Regions from separate parts of the Cellulosimicrobium sp. EB106-03-01-XG111 genome, predicted to be linked through region 1. Evidence: predicted binding sites of a transcription regulator. Region 1 holds the regulator's gene; each other region holds the start of a gene.
What was found. The regulator Rex, encoded in region 1, represses fermentation and respiration genes when NADH is low (regulators of the CRP and FNR family bind a similar motif). The targets are predictions, from matches to a motif close to CTTGTGAANNNNTTCACAAG.

Region 1 (5,160 bases):
CGACGCCCACCACGGCGACGGCGTGGAGGACGCGTTCTGGGACGACCCGCGCGTCCTCACCGTCTCCGTCCACCAGAGCGGAGCGACGCTCTTCCCCGGGACGGGTCACCCGACCGACCTCGGGGGGCCCGGCGCCGAGGGGTCGGCGGTCAACGTCGCGCTCCCGCGCCGCACCGACGGCGCGCGCTGGCTGCGCGCGGTCGACGCCGTCGTGCCGCCCGTGCTGCGCGCGTTCCGCCCCGAGGTGCTCGTCACCCAGCACGGGTGCGACGCGCACGGCGAGGACCCGTTGTCCGACCTCGACGTGTCCGTCGACGCGCAGCGCACGGCCACGACGTGGATGCACGGGCTCGCGCACGAGCTGACCGACGGGCGGTGGCTCGCGCTGGGCGGGGGCGGGTACGCGATCGCGCGCGTCGTGCCGCTCGTGTGGTCGGCCGTCGTGGGGGAGGTCGTGCACCGGCCCGTCACCGCGGGCGCGCCCCTGCCCGCGGCGTGGCGCGAGCGTGTCGCCGAGGTCGCCGGGTTCGACGCGCCGCTCGCGTTCGGGCCCGAGGTCGAGGTGCGGCGGTGGAGCAGCGGGTACGACCCGGACGACGACGTCGACCGCGCCGTCGCGGCCACGCGCCGGGCCGTCTTCCCGCTGCTCGGCCTCGACGCGCACTTCGACTGAGACGCCCCGCGACCGGTCGCGTACCGGGGCACGGGCGCGAGCGGGTAGGCTAGGGGGCGGATTTCTCTCGTGTTGGTCGGCTTGCGGCGCCCTCGTGGTCGCCGGGGCCCCGATCAACCGTGGACCACCCGCGGCCGGTCGACCGGTCGCCGACCGACACGCCGCTCGAGCATTGCGAGGACCGTATGGGCTCCGTCATCAAGAAGCGCCGCAAGCGCATGGCCAAGAAGAAGCACCGCAAGCTGCTTCGCAAGACGCGTCACCAGCGTCGCAACAAGAAGTGACGTCGCGCGCGTCCTGACGCGCCGACCCGTCGTCGAGCCCGGCCCCTCCCGAGGGACCGGGCTCGACGCGTCTCCGGCGGTCGCCGTCCGCGCCGGCCGGGTCAGAGGCGGGCGATGCGCCGGTCGACGGCGCGGCGCACGGAGCGCAGGACGAGCGCGGCGGCCCAGGCGGCGCCGGCCCAGCTCGCGGTGCGGACGCTGCTGCGCGCGACGCGGCGGCGGCGCCCGCGGAACTCGCGGATGGGCCAGCCGACGTCCTGCGCGTGGCGGCGCAGGCGCGCGTCGGGGTTGATGGGGCACGGGTGCCCCACGGCCTCCATCATCGTCACGTCGTTGAGCGAGTCGCCGTACGCGTACGACGCCTCGAGGTCGATGTCCTCGCGCTCGGCGAGCGCCCGTACCCCGGCGGCCTTGGCGCGGCCGTGCATCATGTCGCCGACGAGCCGTCCCGTGTAGAAGCCGTCCTCGTGCTCCGCGACGGTGCCGAGCGCGCCCGTCGTGCCGAGCCGGCGCGCGATGAGCTCGCCGATCTCGACGGGGGTCGCGGAGACGAGCCACACCTGGTGCCCGGCGGCGAGGTGCTCGTCGAGCAGGCGGCGCGTGCCGGGGTAGATGCGCAGCGACAGGACGGTGTCGTAGACCTCCTCGCCGATCGCGGTGACCTCCGCGACGGAGCGCCCGGCGATGAGGTCCAGGGCGCGCGAGCGGATGCGGTCGATCTGCCGCTTGTTCTCGCCGAACACGAGGTACCGGGCCTGGTGCGCCGCGAACCGCACGATGTCGAGCGTCGAGAAGAACTCGCGCTGGTACAGGGCGCGCGCCAGGTGGAACGACGACGCGCCGCGGATGATCGTGTTGTCGACGTCGAAGAACGCGGCGGTCCGGTGCGGCGGCCCGGGTGCGCGCGCGGGGGCCTCCTCGGGGAGCGTCGGCCGGGAGGTCGGGTCGGGGCCCGGGCCGGGAGACGTCGCCATGCCTCCACTCTAGGCGGTCGGGCTGCCGGGGCCTCGTACCCTGGGAGGCGTGAGCACCCCCGACGCCCCCGCCCCGGTCCTGCTGTTCGGTCGCGCGGGCTGCCACCTGTGCGACGACGCACGGACGGTCGTCGAGGCGGTGTGCCGCGAGGCCGGCGTCGCGTGGGCGGAGGTCGACGTCGACGCGCCGGGCGCGGACCCGGCGCTGCGCGAGCAGTACGGGGAGTACGTGCCGGTCGTCACGGTCGGCGGCGTGCAGCAGGGCTTCTGGCGCGTGGACGCGCGTCGGCTGGCGCGCGCGGTGGCCCGGATTTCGGTGCCGCGCACGGACCTGGGATGATTCCTCCCGGTGGAGCGTGACCGTCGACGAGGACGGTCCCATGGACGACGGAGTGACGGTGGCTGAGCAGGTAGTCGGTGAGGTGACGGCGCCGGGGATCCCGAGCGCGACGGTGGCGCGGCTCCCGTCCTACCTGCGCGCGCTGCGCGACCTCGTGGCGCGGGGCGTCGGGACGACGTCGTCGGTCGAGCTGGCGGAGCTGTCCGGCGTGGGCCCGGCGCAGCTGCGCAAGGACCTGTCGTTCCTCGGCTCGTTCGGCACGCGCGGCGTGGGCTACGACGTCGACTCGCTGGCGCAGTACATCACCGAGGCGCTGGGCCTGGTCGACGAGCACCGGATCGCGATCGTCGGGATCGGCAACCTGGGGCACGCCCTCGCGAACTACTCGGGCTACGAGCAGCGCGGCTTCCACGTCGCGGCGCTGCTCGACGCGTCGCCGGACGTCGTCGGGACGCGGGCCGCGGGCCTCGTCGTCGAGCACGTCGACGCGCTCGAGGAGGTCGTGGAGCGCGAGAAGGTGTCGATCGTCGTCCTCGCGACGCCTGCGGCGCACGCCCAGGCGGTCGCGGACCGCGTGGTCGCGGCCGGGGTGCGCGAGATCCTCAACTTCGCGCCGCGCGCGCTCCAGGTCCCGGCGGACGTCGACGTGCGCGGCGTGGACGTCGGCAGCGAGCTGCAGATCCTCGCGTTCCACTCGCAGGCCCGCGCGCTCGCGGCGTCGCAGGAGCGCTGAGCGGGCCCGGCGCCCGGACCCGGGGACGACGAAGGGCCGCGTGCTCTGCACGCGGCCCCTCGGGGCGGCACCCCTGCCGGTGGGCGCCGGTCTCGCCCGGGACGTGCCCGGGAGGACGGTCAGGCCTGCTTGATGGCCGAGACGTCGAGCGCGATCTTGATCTTGTCGCCGACGAGCACGCCGCCGGTCTCGAGCGCGGCGTTCCAGGTGAGGCCGAACTCCTTGCGCGAGATCTCGGTGGTCGCCTCGAACCCGGCGCGCGGGTTGCCGAACGGGTCGGTCGCGGTGCCCGCGAACTCGGTCTCGAGCTCGACCGGCTTGGTGACGCCGTTGATGGTCAGGTCGCCCGCCACGACGTAGTCGTCGCCGTCGCCCGTGATGCGCGTCGACGTGAACGTCCACGTCGGCTTGTTCTCCGCGTCCCAGAAGTCGGCGCTGCGCAGGTGGTTGTCGCGGTTCTCGTCGCCCGTGCTCACGGACGCGGCGTCGAGCTGGGCGGTCACGGACGTCGACTCGAGGTCGTCGCCCACGGTGATCGTGCCGTCGGTGATCGCGAGGGTGCCGCGGACCTTGGAGATCCCGGCGTGGCGGACGGTGAACGACGCCTGCGAGTGCGACGCGTCGAGGGCGTAGGTACCGGTGGTGAGGCCGGCGGGCAGCGACGAGGCCATGGGTGCTCCTGTGGTGGTCGGGGTCCTGGCGGACCCAAGTGGTTGAAGGTTCAACTTCGGACGAGCGTATCAACAGCACCCCTCGATCCGTCTATTCCCGGTGGGGTGGAACAATGTTCCGCGTCGCCCCGCACCGCCCCCAGCCCCCTCCCGCACCGCCGAGGACCCATGACCAGCAACGACGTCGACACCCCGACGGCGACGACCGTCCGCACCGCGGCAGCCGCCCCGACCGGTGAGCCGCGCTGGCTCGACACCGAGCAGCAGCGCCTGTGGCGCGCCTACCTCGACGGGACCGTGCGCTTCATCGAGGCACTGGGTCGTGACCACGAGGAGCGGTCCGACGTGTCCCTCAACGAGTACGAGCTGCTCGTGCGCCTCTCGGAGAGCCCCGACCACACGCTGCGCATGTCGGCGCTCGCGGACGGTCTCGCCCGCTCGCGCAGCCGCGTGACGCACACCGTCGCGCGCATGGAGGCGCGCGGCCTGGTCCGGCGCTCCGCGAGCTCGGGCGACCGCCGCGGCGTGAACTGCGTGATGACGAGCGAGGGCTACCGCGTGCTCGTCGCGTCGGCGCCCGCGCACGTCGCGGCCGTGCGGCGCTACCTGGTCGACGTGCTCACGCCGGAGCAGTTCCGCGCGCTGGGCGAGGCGATGGCGGCCGTCGCCGAGGCGTGCAAGGCCGACCGCGACACCTGACCGGCCCGTCCCGGCGCGTCCCCGCCCGTCCCGTCCCGCGACGTCGGCCCGCGATGGCGTGCGCTCGCCCCGAGTGCGGGACACTGGTGGGCATGGTCTCCACCATCGTCCACCTCCTGCGCCACGGCGAGGTCCACAACCCCGACGGCGTCCTCTACGGCCGGATCCCCGGCTACCACCTCTCCGAGCGCGGGCACGAGATGGCTCGCCGCGTCGCCGCGCACCTCGCGGGCGAGCCCGGGCCCGACGGCACGTCGCGCCCGCGCGCCGACCTCACGGTCGTCGTGGCCTCGCCGCTGCAGCGCGCGCAGGAGACCGCGACGCCCGCCGCCGAGGCGTTCGGGCTCGAGCTCGGCACGGACGAGCGGCTCATCGAGGCCGCGAACCACTTCGAGGGCAAGACCTTCGGCGTCGGCGACGGCTCGCTGCGGCACCCGCAGCACTGGCCCTACCTGTGGAACCCGTTCCGCCCGTCGTGGGGCGAGCCGTACGTGGAGCAGGTCGCGCGCATGCGGGCCGCCGTCGCCGACGCGCGGGACAAGGCGGCCGGGCACGAGGCGCTGCTCGTCAGCCACCAGCTCCCGGTGTGGCTCACGCGCCTGAGCTTCGAGAACCGCCGGCTCTGGCACGACCCGCGCAAGCGCGAGTGCTCGCTCGCGTCGCTCACGTCCCTGCACTTCGAGGACGACCGCCTGGTCGGCCTGCACTACACCGAGCCGGTCGCGGACCTCCTCCCGGGCGCGGCGACCGTCTCGGGGGCGTGACGTCGGTCATGTCCAGCGCTGT
Region 2 (5,160 bases), on a different contig from region 1:
CGTGAAGAGCCACGTGCGGTCGCTGCTCACCAAGGTCGGCCTGACGAACCGCGTGCAGCTCGTCATCCTCGCGTACGAGGCCGGGTTCGTGCGGCCGGGCGGCACGGCCTGAGCCCGGCTCACGCGTCCGGGGGCAGGCCCTCGACCGCGTGCCCGAACGCCTCGACGATGCGCCACATGTCGCCGAGCAGCACCTCGACGCGCTGCTCGAAGCCGTCGCCCACGTAGACCCACGTGTCGTGGGAGCCGTCCCTGCGGTGGAGCGACAGCACGAGCTCCGACGCCGACCGCTCGTCCCGGTGCACGCCGTCCGGCGACGCGTGCGCCGAGAGCGTCGTGGCGGGCACCGTGAGCTCCGGGCCGAGGTGCTTGCGGTCGTGCGGGTGGTCGTCCTCCTCGTGGACGGCCACGCACCACGGCGGGCAGTCGTCCACCTGCCAGGACGGCCTCCCGAGCGGCGAAGCCCACACTGCTGATCCCCCTGTCGTGCTGTCGAGCACGTCGGTCATGCCGATCACCTCCCCGGCGACGGGACCATGATGCCGTGGGCGTCCGACACGCCGGACCGCGCCGTTACGAAGGCGGTGGACGGAGGAGCGAGACGGGGTCGACGTCGAGCCGCTCGGCGAGCTTCTCGACCGAGCGGAGGGTCAGGTTGCGCTCGCCGCGCTCGACCCCGCCCATGTAGGTCCGGTGGACGCCGAGGAACTCGGCGAAGTCCTCCTGGCTCATCCCGCGGCGGACCCGGAGGGTCCGCAGGTTCTCACCCAGCGCGCGCTGCAGATCTCCTTGCACGCGTGCAACCGTCACCCAGCGCTACTCCTCGGTCTACAGACTTATCAGTATCACCCCGTTCTCGAACGACCCCCTCCCCCGCTCCGCGAGGGACGCCCGCGCGACGCGTGCTACTCATGGATAGCACACCGGGGACTCTCCCGTCACGCTCCAGGCCGTCCCGTCGCACGACGGAGCCCGACGGCGGAAGGGGACTCGCGCCGTCGGGCTCCGGGTTTCGTGGGGCCGGGAAGGGTCAGCCGGCCGCCACGCTCTCGGCAGGCGGGGTCGCCGCCTGCCCGTCCTCCGCGCTCGCGCCCTCGTGGGCCGCGAGCCGCTCTCCCCGCACGACCTCGCGGCTGCTGCCGCGGTAGGCCGCGACCAGGATGTCGCGCATGTCCTCCAGGACCGGCATCCGCGGGTTCGCCGGGGCGCACTGGTCCTCGAACGAGCGGAGCGCGAGGTCGTCCAGGCGGCTCATGAAGGCCCGCTCGTCGACCCCCTGCGCGGCGAAGGTCGCCTCGATGCCGACCTTGGCGCGCAGCTCCTCGACCGCCTTGGCGTACGACTCGACGCCCTCCTCCGGGGTCGAGGCCGGCAGGCCGAGGTGCTTCGCGATCTCCTGGAACCGCTCGGGCGCCACGTAGCGCTCGTACTTGGGCCAGCTCGTGAGCTTCGTAGGCACCTGGCCGTTGTAGCGGATCACGTGCGGCAGGAGCACCGCGTTGGTGCGCCCGTGCACGAGGTGGAACGTCGAGCCCACGGTGTGCGCCATGGCGTGCACGATGCCGAGCATCGCCGAGCCGAACGCCATGCCCGCGATGGTCGCCGCGTTGTGCATCTTCTCGCGCGCCTTCGGGGCCGCCGCGCCCTGCGTGACCGAGTCCTCGATGTGCTCGAAGACCATCTTGATCGCCTGCAGGCACAGCCCGTCGGTGAAGTCGTTCGCGTAGACGGAGACGAACGCCTCGGTGGCGTGCGTGAGGGCGTCGAAGCCCGAGTCGGCCGCGAGCTTCGCCGGCATGGTGTCCGTGAGCACGGGGTCGACGATCGCCACGGTCGGGGTGAGCGCGTAGTCCGCGAGCGGGTACTTGAAGCCCGTCTCCGGGTCGGTGATGACCGCGAACGGCGTCACCTCCGCGCCGGTGCCCGACGACGTCGGGATGCACACGAGCTTCGCCCGGCCGCCGAGCTCCGGGAACTTGTACGCGCGCTTGCGCACGTCGAAGAACTTCTCGCGCATGTCGGAGAACTCGATCTCCGGGTGCTCGTAGCGCAGCCACATGACCTTGGCGGCGTCCATCGGCGAGCCGCCGCCGATCGCGATGATCGTGTCCGGCTCGAAGTCGCGCATCGACTCCGCGCCGCGGTTCACGGTGCCGACGCTCGGCTCCGGCTCGACCGCGTCGATGATCTGGATCGCGACCTTCTCCTCGCGGCGGGCGAGGACGTCGAGCACGCGGTCGACGACGCCGATGCGGCTCATGACCTTGTCGGTGACGATCGTGACGCGGTGCACGTCGCGCATCTGCGCGAGGTACTGGATCGAGTTCGGCTCGAAGTACGTCTTGGCGGGCACCTTGAACCACTGCATGTTGTTGTTGCGCCGCCCGATCCGCTTGACGTTGATGAGGTTGACCGCCGACACGTTGTTCGACACCGAGTTCGCGCCGTAGCTGCCGCAGCCGAGGGTGAGCGACGGGAGCAGCGCGTTGTAGATGTCACCGATCCCGCCGAGCGACGTCGGGCTGTTCCACAGCACGCGCACGGCCTTGACGCGCGACCCGTACCGCTCGACGAGCCCCTCGTCGGACGTGTGGATCGCGGCCGAGTGGCCCAGGCCGTCGAGCTCGACCATGCGCTCCGCGAGGCGGACGCCGTGCTCGGTGTCGCGGGCCCGCAGGACGGCCAGGACGGGCGTGAGCTTCTCGCGGCTCAGCGGCTCGTCGGGCCCGACGTCGTCGATCTCGGCGAGGATGATCGACGTGTCGTCGGGGACCTCGAACCCGGCCTCGCGCGCGATCCACACGGGCGACTTGCCCACGACCTTCGGGTTGAGCTTCGCGCCGGCGCAGTTCGTGCCGTTCGCCTCGACACCGAAGATGAGGCGCTCGAGCATCGCCTTCTCGGCGGGCGTCACGCGGTAGGCGTGCAGGCGGGCCAGCTCGCGCATCGCGTCGTCGTAGATCACGTCGTCGAGGATGAGCGCCTGCTCCGACGCGCAGACCATGCCGTTGTCGAACGCCTTCGACATGACGACGTCGTTGATCGCCCGACCGAGGTCGGCGCTCTTCTCCACGTAGGCCGGGACGTTGCCCGCGCCGACCCCGAGCGCCGGCTTGCCGGCCGAGTAGGCCGCACGGACCATGCCGTTGCCGCCCGTCGCGAGGATGAGCGCGACGCCCGGGTGGTGCATGAGCGTGTTGGTCGCCTCGATCGACGGGTGCTCGACCCACTGGATGCAGTCGTCGGGCGCGCCGGCCGCGACCGCGGCGTCGCGCACGATGCGGGCGGCCTCGACCGAGGAGCGCTGCGCGCTCGGGTGGAACGCGAACACCACGGGGTTGCGCGTCTTGAGCGCGATGAGCGACTTGAAGATGGTCGTCGACGTCGGGTTCGTCACCGGCGTCACGGCGCACACGACACCGACGGGCTCGGCGATCTCGACGACGCCCGTGAGCTCGTCGCGACCGATGACGCCGACCGTCTTGAGGTTGGCCATCGAGTTGGGCACGTGCTCGCACGCGAAGATGTTCTTCGTCGCCTTGTCCTCGAAGACGCCGCGCCCGGTCTCGGCGACGGCCATCTGCGCGAGGTGGCCGTGCTGGTGCAGGCCGGCGACGGACGCCTTGAGGACGATCCGGTCGACGTCCTCCTGCGTGAGGCTCATGTACTGGTCGAGAGCCTTGCGGGCCCGCTCGACGAGGACGTCGATCTCGTGCGTCGTGCGGGTGTCCTCGGTGCGGTTCTCGACCTTCGTGCTCGCGCTCTTCGCGCTCATGCGTCCCCTCCGGTGCCCGGCCTGGCCGGGCGTCGGCCGCGGGTGTGCCGGGGCCGGGATGCCCCGGCTCCTTCGGCGGTCTCTCTACTTGTGAAGGTTTTCACAAGCCGCGCGTCCCCACAAGGGTCCGGCCCCGATGCGGGCCGAAGGTCCCCGCCCTCTCGTGACCTCCGCACCACCGCCCGCGCGCCGTAGGGTGGGTGACCATGACCGCCGAGCAGACGACGCGCCCCTCGCCCGCGACCGAGAGCCGCGCCGCGACCGACCGACCGGACGGCACCCCCCACGACCCGTACCTCTGGCTCGAGGACGTCGAGGGCGACGAGGCGCTGGCCTGGGTCCGCGCCCGCAACGCCGAGGTCGCCGACACGCTCGAGACCGCCGACGAGTTCGCCGCGACCGAGCGCGCGATCCGCGAGGTGCTCGACTCCGACGCCAAGATCCCCGAGGTCTCGAAGATCGGCGACCGGTACTACAACTTCTGGCGGGACGCGCAGCACGAGCGCGGCGTCTGGCGGCGCACGACGCTCGAGTCCTACCGCACCGACGACCCGGAGTGGGAGACCGTGCTCGACCTCGACGCGCTCGCCGCGACCGAGGGCGAGTCGTGGGTCTGGCACGGCGCGAGCGTCCTGCGCCCGACGCCGGAGCAGCTCGCCGCGGGCGAGCCCTGGCGGCACGCGCTCGTCGAGCTCTCCCCCGGCGGCTCCGACGCCGACGTCACGCGCGAGTTCGACCTCGTGGAGAAGCGGTTCGTCGCGCCGGAGGACGGCGGCTTCCACCGCGCCGAGGCCAAGGGCTCGCTCGGCTGGATCGACGCCGACACCGTCTACGTCTTCACCGACTTCGGGGAGGGCACGCTCACGCCGTCCGGATACCCGCGCGTGGTCAAGCGCTGGACGCGCGGCACCCCGCTCGACGCCGCGGTGACCGTCTACGAGGGCACCGACGAGGACATGTACATCTCCGCCTGGCGCTCCCACACGCCCGGGTTCGAGCGCGACTTCGTGCACCGCTCCAAGGCGTTCTACTCCGACGAGCTCTACCTCGCCGAGCGCACCGGCACGCCCGAGCAGCGCCTGACGAAGATCGACGTGCCCGACTCCGCCGAGGTCGGCGTGCGGCGCGAGTGGCTGCTCGTCGAGCTGCGCGACGACTGGACGGTCGGGGGCGCCACGTACCGCGCGGGGTCGCTCCTCGCGGCCCGGTTCGACGACTTCCTCGCGGGCGACCGCGGCTTCACCGTGCTCTTCGAGCCCACCGCGACGACGTCGCTCGCCGGCGCCACGTGGACGCGCCACCACCTCGTCGTCAACGTGCTCGACGACGTGAAGAACCGGTTGCACGTGCTGACGCCGCCCGACGCCGCCGCTCCCGGGGACGCC
Region 3 (5,160 bases), on a different contig from region 1:
TCGCGTCGGCCCGGTCGTCGTCGTTGCCGAACGTGGGGTACTCGCCCTCGGTCACGTAGTCGACGACGAGGCCGCGCTCGTCGCGGACGACGGAGACCTTCGCGTGCTTGATCGCCGACAGCGAGTCCGCCGCGACGGACAGGCCCGCGATGCCGCACGCCATGGTCCGCAGCACGTCCTTGTCGTGCAGCGCCATCTCGATGCGCTCGTACGCGTACTTGTCGTGCGACCAGTGGATGCAGTTGAGCGCCTCGACGTACGTCTCGGCCAGCCAGTCCATCGTCGCGTCGAACTTCGCCATGACGTCGTCGAAGTCGAGCACGTCGCCCTCGACGGGCGCCGCCACGGGCGAGACCTGCTTGCCCGAGATCTCGTCGCGCCCGCCGTTGATCGCGTAGAGCAGCGTCTTGGCGAGGTTCACGCGCGCACCGAAGAACTGCATCTGCTTGCCGACCCGCATCGGGGACACGCAGCACGCGATCGCCGCGTCGTCGCCCCAGTGCTGGCGGATGAGCTCGTCCGACTCGTACTGCACGGCCGAGGTGTCGATCGAGACCTGGGCGCAGTAGTCCTTGAAGCCCTGCGGCAGCTCCGGGCTCCAGAAGACCGTCATGTTCGGCTCGGGGGCCGGGCCGAGGTTGTAGAGCGTCTGGAGGAACCGGAACGAGTTCTTCGTGACGAGCGGGCGCCCGTCCTCGCCCATGCCGCCGATCGTCTCGGTGACCCAGGTCGGGTCGCCGGAGAACAGGGCGTCGTACTCGGGCGTGCGCAGGAACCGCACGATGCGCAGCTTGATGACGAAGTCGTCGATGATCTCCTGCGCCTCGGACTCCGTGATGCGGCCGGCCTCGAGGTCGCGGTCGATGAACACGTCGAGGAACGTCGACGTGCGCCCGAGCGACATCGCGGCGCCGTTCTGCTCCTTCACCGCGGCGAGGTAGGCGAAGTAGAGCCACTGCACGGCCTCGCGGGCCGACGTCGCGGGCCCGGAGATGTCGTAGCCGTACGAGGCCGCCATCTCCTTGAGCTCGCCCAGCGCGCGGATCTGCTCCGCGTGCTCCTCGCGCTCGCGCACGACCTTCTCGCTGAAGGGCTGCGTGTCGAGCCCGAGCTTGTCGAGCTTCTTCGCGGCGATCAGGGCGTCGACGCCGTAGAGCGCGACGCGGCGGTAGTCGCCGATGATCCGGCCGCGGCCGTAGGCGTCGGGCAGGCCCGTGATGATGTGCGAGCTGCGGGCCGCGCGCACGTTCGGCGGGTAGACGTCGAACACGCCCTGGTTGTGCGTCTTGCGGTACTCGGTGAAGACCTTGCGCAGGGTCTCGTCGACCTCGTAGCCGTAGGTCTCCAGCGCGCCCTCGACCATGCGCCAGCCGCCGTTCGGCATGATCGCGCGCTTGAGCGGGGCGTCGGTCTGGAGACCCACGATCACCTCGTGCGCCTTGTCGATGTAGCCCGGCGCGTGCGCCGTGATCCCGGCGGGCGTGTGGGTGTCCACGTCGTAGATCCCCATCTCCCGCTCCTCCGGGAACATGGCGGACAGCGTGCTCCAGATGCCCGTCGTGCGCTCCGTGGGGCCGGCGAGGAACGACGCGTCGCCCGTGTACGGGCGGTAGTTGCGCTGGATGAAGTCGCGCACGTCGACCGTGTCGCGCCACGGGCCGTCGGTGAAGCCCTCCCACGCGGGGACGTGCGCGGTGTCGTGCTGCGGGTCGACGGTGCCCGCCTCCGCCGCGCGGCCGCCGCTCGTCGTGCCGGGTGCCTCGGAAACGCTGGTCATCTGGACCTCCCTCGTGCCTGACGCGCGGGTCCGCGCGCCGGCCGGACCCGCCGGCCTCGCGAGGACCCGGGTGGGGTCCTCGGCCGAGGTTCCGACGGGCTCCTTCGCCACCTCCAGGCTAGGTTCCCGCGGCCCGCGGCGGAGGCGTTCGGGACCGCCCGGGGACCTAGGTCCCGAGGCGGGCGCGACCCCGCGGGAACCGCGGGATCCTGCGGATCCTGGGCCCTCCCACACCACCACCGGACACGTCTTGTGATGACCTTCACAAGCCCTCCGACCCGCTCGCCGGGGACCGTGCACCGGCGTCGTGACGCACGACACGGGCGCCCGTCACACGCTCGCCGGACGTGCCGCGCGCATCCGTGTGAGACTGCCCGGGTGAAACGCACCGTAGGGGTCGAGGAAGAGTTCCTGCTCGTCGGCGACGACGGGCAGCCCGTCGCCCGCGCGGCCGAGGCCCTCGAGGCCTCCGGCAGCGACGACAAGGGCGGGGGCACCGGCTCGCTGGAGTCGGAGTTCATGGAGGAACAGCTCGAGACGGCGACGCACCCGCGCCGCGAGATCGACGAGCTCGCGACCGAGATCCGCGACGGCCGGCGCCGTGCCCAGGAGGCCGCGGACCGCGTCGGGGCCCGGGTCGCCGCGCTCTCGACGTCTCCCCTGCCGTTCGAGGGCACGACCGTGTCGCGCCTGCGCTACCTCGAGGCGCGCGCCGCGTTCGGCCTCACCGCGCGGGAGCAGCTGACGAGCGGCTGCCACGTGCACGTCGCCGTCGCGGACGACACCGAGGGCGTCGCGGTGCTCGACCGAATCGGGCCGTGGCTCGCGACGCTCCTCGCGCTGAGCACGAACTCGCCCTTCTGGCAGGGCCAGGACAGCGGGTACGCGAGCTTCCGGTCGCAGGTCTGGTCGCGCTGGCCCACCTCGGGCCCGACGCGCGCGTTCGGCTCGCCCGAGGCGTACCGCGCGGCGGTCGACGGCCTCGTGGCGACCGGCACGATCCTCGACGAGAACATGGTCTACTTCGACGCCCGCCTGTCGTCGCGGTACCCCACGGTCGAGATCCGCGTCGCGGACGTGTGCCTCGACCCGGACACCGCGACGCTGCTCGCGGCGCTCGCCCGCGGCCTCGTCGAGACGGCGGCCCGCGAGTCCGCCGACGGCGCGCCCGCGCCCGAGCTGCGGCCCGAGATCCTGCGCACCGCCTCCTGGCGCGCCGGCCGCTCGGGCCTCGAGGAGGACCTCGTCTCGCCCCTCACGTGGCGCCCGGCCCCCGCGCACGACGTCGTCGGCCAGCTCGTCGCGCACGTGCGCGACGCGCTCGTCGACGCCGGCGACCTGGACGCGGTGACCGAGCTGCTCGGCCGCCTGTGGTCCGGGGGCAACGGCGCCGCCCGGCAGCGCGCGTGGCACGCGGCGTCCGGCGGCGACCTGCGCGCCGTCGTCGAGCACGCGGTCGAGGTCACCCACTCCTGACCGACGCGACGGCCCGCGGCGCACCTGCGCCGCGGGCCGTCCGCATGTCCGGGGCCGCGCGCCCGGGGGCCGGGTGCGCGGCAGGGTTCGTCAGCCGCGCGCGAGCGCCGCGAGCGCGTCCAGCACGTCGCGCGCGACGTCCGCCCCGGTGAGGCGGTACGCCGACACGACCTGGTCGCGCGTGGCGTGGTCGAGGAACTGCGCCGGGAGGCCGATCGGGTGCACGGGCGTGCGCACGCCCGACTCCAGCGCCCGCTGGGCCAGCAGCGCACCGACGCCGCCGTCCACGACGCCGTCCTCCACCGTCACGACGAGGTCGTGCTCCCCGGCGAGCTTGACGAGCGCGCTCGGCAGCGGGAGCACCCACGTGGGCGACGCCACCGTGACGTCGACGCCGTGCGCGGTGAGCGACTCCCCGGCGTCGAGCGCGACGCGGGCCATCGAGCCCAGGCCGACGAGCAGGACGCGGCGCGGACCACCCGGCGCCGCCGCGGCGGGGGCGGCCTCGTCGCCCGCGCCCGCGGGCACCGCGAGCAGGTCCACGCCGTCGACGGACTCGACGGCGGGCAGCGCGTCCGAGAGCGTGCCCTTCGGGTAGCGCACGACGGTCGGGGCGTCGTCGACGTCCACGGCCTCGCGCAGCGCGCTCCGCAGCGTCTCCTCGTCGCGCGGCGCGGCCAGGCGCAGGCCCGGCACGATGCGCAGCATCGCCATGTCCCACATGCCGTTGTGGCTCGCGCCGTCGTCGCCCGTGATGCCCGCGCGATCGAGCACGAACGTGACGCCGGCCTTGTGCAGCGCGACGTCCATGAGCACCTGGTCGAACGCGCGGTTGAGGAACGTCGCGTACACCGCGACCACGGGGTGCAGCCCGGCGAACGCCATCCCGGCCGCCGACGTCGCGGCGTGCTGCTCCGCGATCCCGACGTCGAACGTGCGCTCGGGGAACGCCTGCGAGAACGGCTTGAGACCGACCGGCTCGAGCATCGCCGCGGTGATCGCGACGACGTCGGGGCGTCGCCGCCCGATCTGGACGATCTCGTCGGCGAAGACGCTCGTCCAGCCGAAGCGCGAGGGTGCGACCGGGAGCCCGGTCTCCGGGTGGATCTTGCCCACGGCGTGGAAGCGGTCGGCGACGTCCTGCTCGGCGGGCGTGTAGCCGCGGCCCTTCTCGGTGAGCGCGTGCACGATCACGGGCGCGCCGTACGCCTTCGCACGCCGCAGCGCGTGCTCCATGGCCTCGACGTCGTGGCCGTCGACGGGCCCGACGTACTTGATGCCGAGGTCCTCGAACATGCCCTGGGGGGCGACGACGTCCTTGAGGCCCTTCTTCAGGCCGTGCAGCCACTCGTACGCGAACCGGCCGGGCGCCCCGGACCGGTGGAGCGTGCGCTTGCCCCACTGCAGGAAGCTCTCGTAGCCGTGCGTCGTGCGCAGCGTCGACAGGTGGTGCGCGAGGCCGCCGATCGTGGGCGAGTACGACCGCCCGTTGTCGTTGACGACGACCACGAGCCGTCGGTCCTGGCTCTCCGCGATGTTGTTGAGCGCCTCCCAGGCCATGCCGCCGGTGAGCGCGCCGTCGCCGATGACCGCGACGACGTGCCGGTCGGTGAGACCTCGGACGACGTTCGCCTTCGCGATGCCGTCGCCCCACGAGAGCGCGGTGGACGCGTGCGAGTTCTCGACGACGTCGTGCTCGGACTCGGCGCGCGACGGGTACCCGGACAGCCCGCCCTGCTTGCGCAGCGCCGAGAAGTCCTGGCGCCCCGTGAGGAGCTTGTGCACGTAGGACTGGTGGCCCGTGTCGAACACGAAGGTGTCCGTGGGCGACGAGAACACGCGGTGCATCGCGATCGTCAGCTCCACGACCCCGAGGTTCGGGCCGAGGTGGCCGCCCGTGCGGGAGA

Region 2: a site for Rex is predicted at 3,863-3,882, ahead of adhE (bifunctional acetaldehyde-CoA/alcohol dehydrogenase). Genes of this name have one in related genera too.
Region 3: a site for Rex is predicted at 2,027-2,046, ahead of pflB (formate C-acetyltransferase). Genes of this name have one in related genera too.

What each region holds. Positions count from the first base shown of each region.
Region 1 is NZ_JBYTEQ010000007.1:9,007-14,166, forward strand. Features, by position in the region: gene AC3WT4_RS08225 (acetoin utilization protein AcuC) at 1-673, shown strand, start outside; gene AC3WT4_RS08230 (30S ribosomal protein bS22) at 859-957, shown strand; gene AC3WT4_RS08235 (HAD family hydrolase) at 1,059-1,931, opposite strand; gene AC3WT4_RS08240 (glutaredoxin family protein) at 1,981-2,271, shown strand; gene AC3WT4_RS08245 (redox-sensing transcriptional repressor Rex) at 2,312-3,004, shown strand; gene AC3WT4_RS08250 (YceI family protein) at 3,124-3,675, opposite strand; gene AC3WT4_RS08255 (MarR family winged helix-turn-helix transcriptional regulator) at 3,844-4,374, shown strand; gene AC3WT4_RS08260 (histidine phosphatase family protein) at 4,467-5,138, shown strand.
Region 2 is NZ_JBYTEQ010000025.1:31,577-36,736, reverse strand. Features, by position in the region: gene AC3WT4_RS17640 (response regulator) at 1-112, shown strand, start outside; gene AC3WT4_RS17635 (DUF6907 domain-containing protein) at 120-509, opposite strand; gene AC3WT4_RS17630 (helix-turn-helix domain-containing protein) at 574-795, opposite strand; gene adhE (bifunctional acetaldehyde-CoA/alcohol dehydrogenase) at 1,031-3,775, opposite strand; gene AC3WT4_RS17620 (prolyl oligopeptidase family serine peptidase) at 3,982-5,160, shown strand, end outside.
Region 3 is NZ_JBYTEQ010000003.1:278,313-283,472, forward strand. Features, by position in the region: gene pflB (formate C-acetyltransferase) at 1-1,777, opposite strand, end outside; gene AC3WT4_RS05335 (carboxylate-amine ligase) at 2,156-3,253, shown strand; gene dxs (1-deoxy-D-xylulose-5-phosphate synthase) at 3,344-5,160, opposite strand, start outside.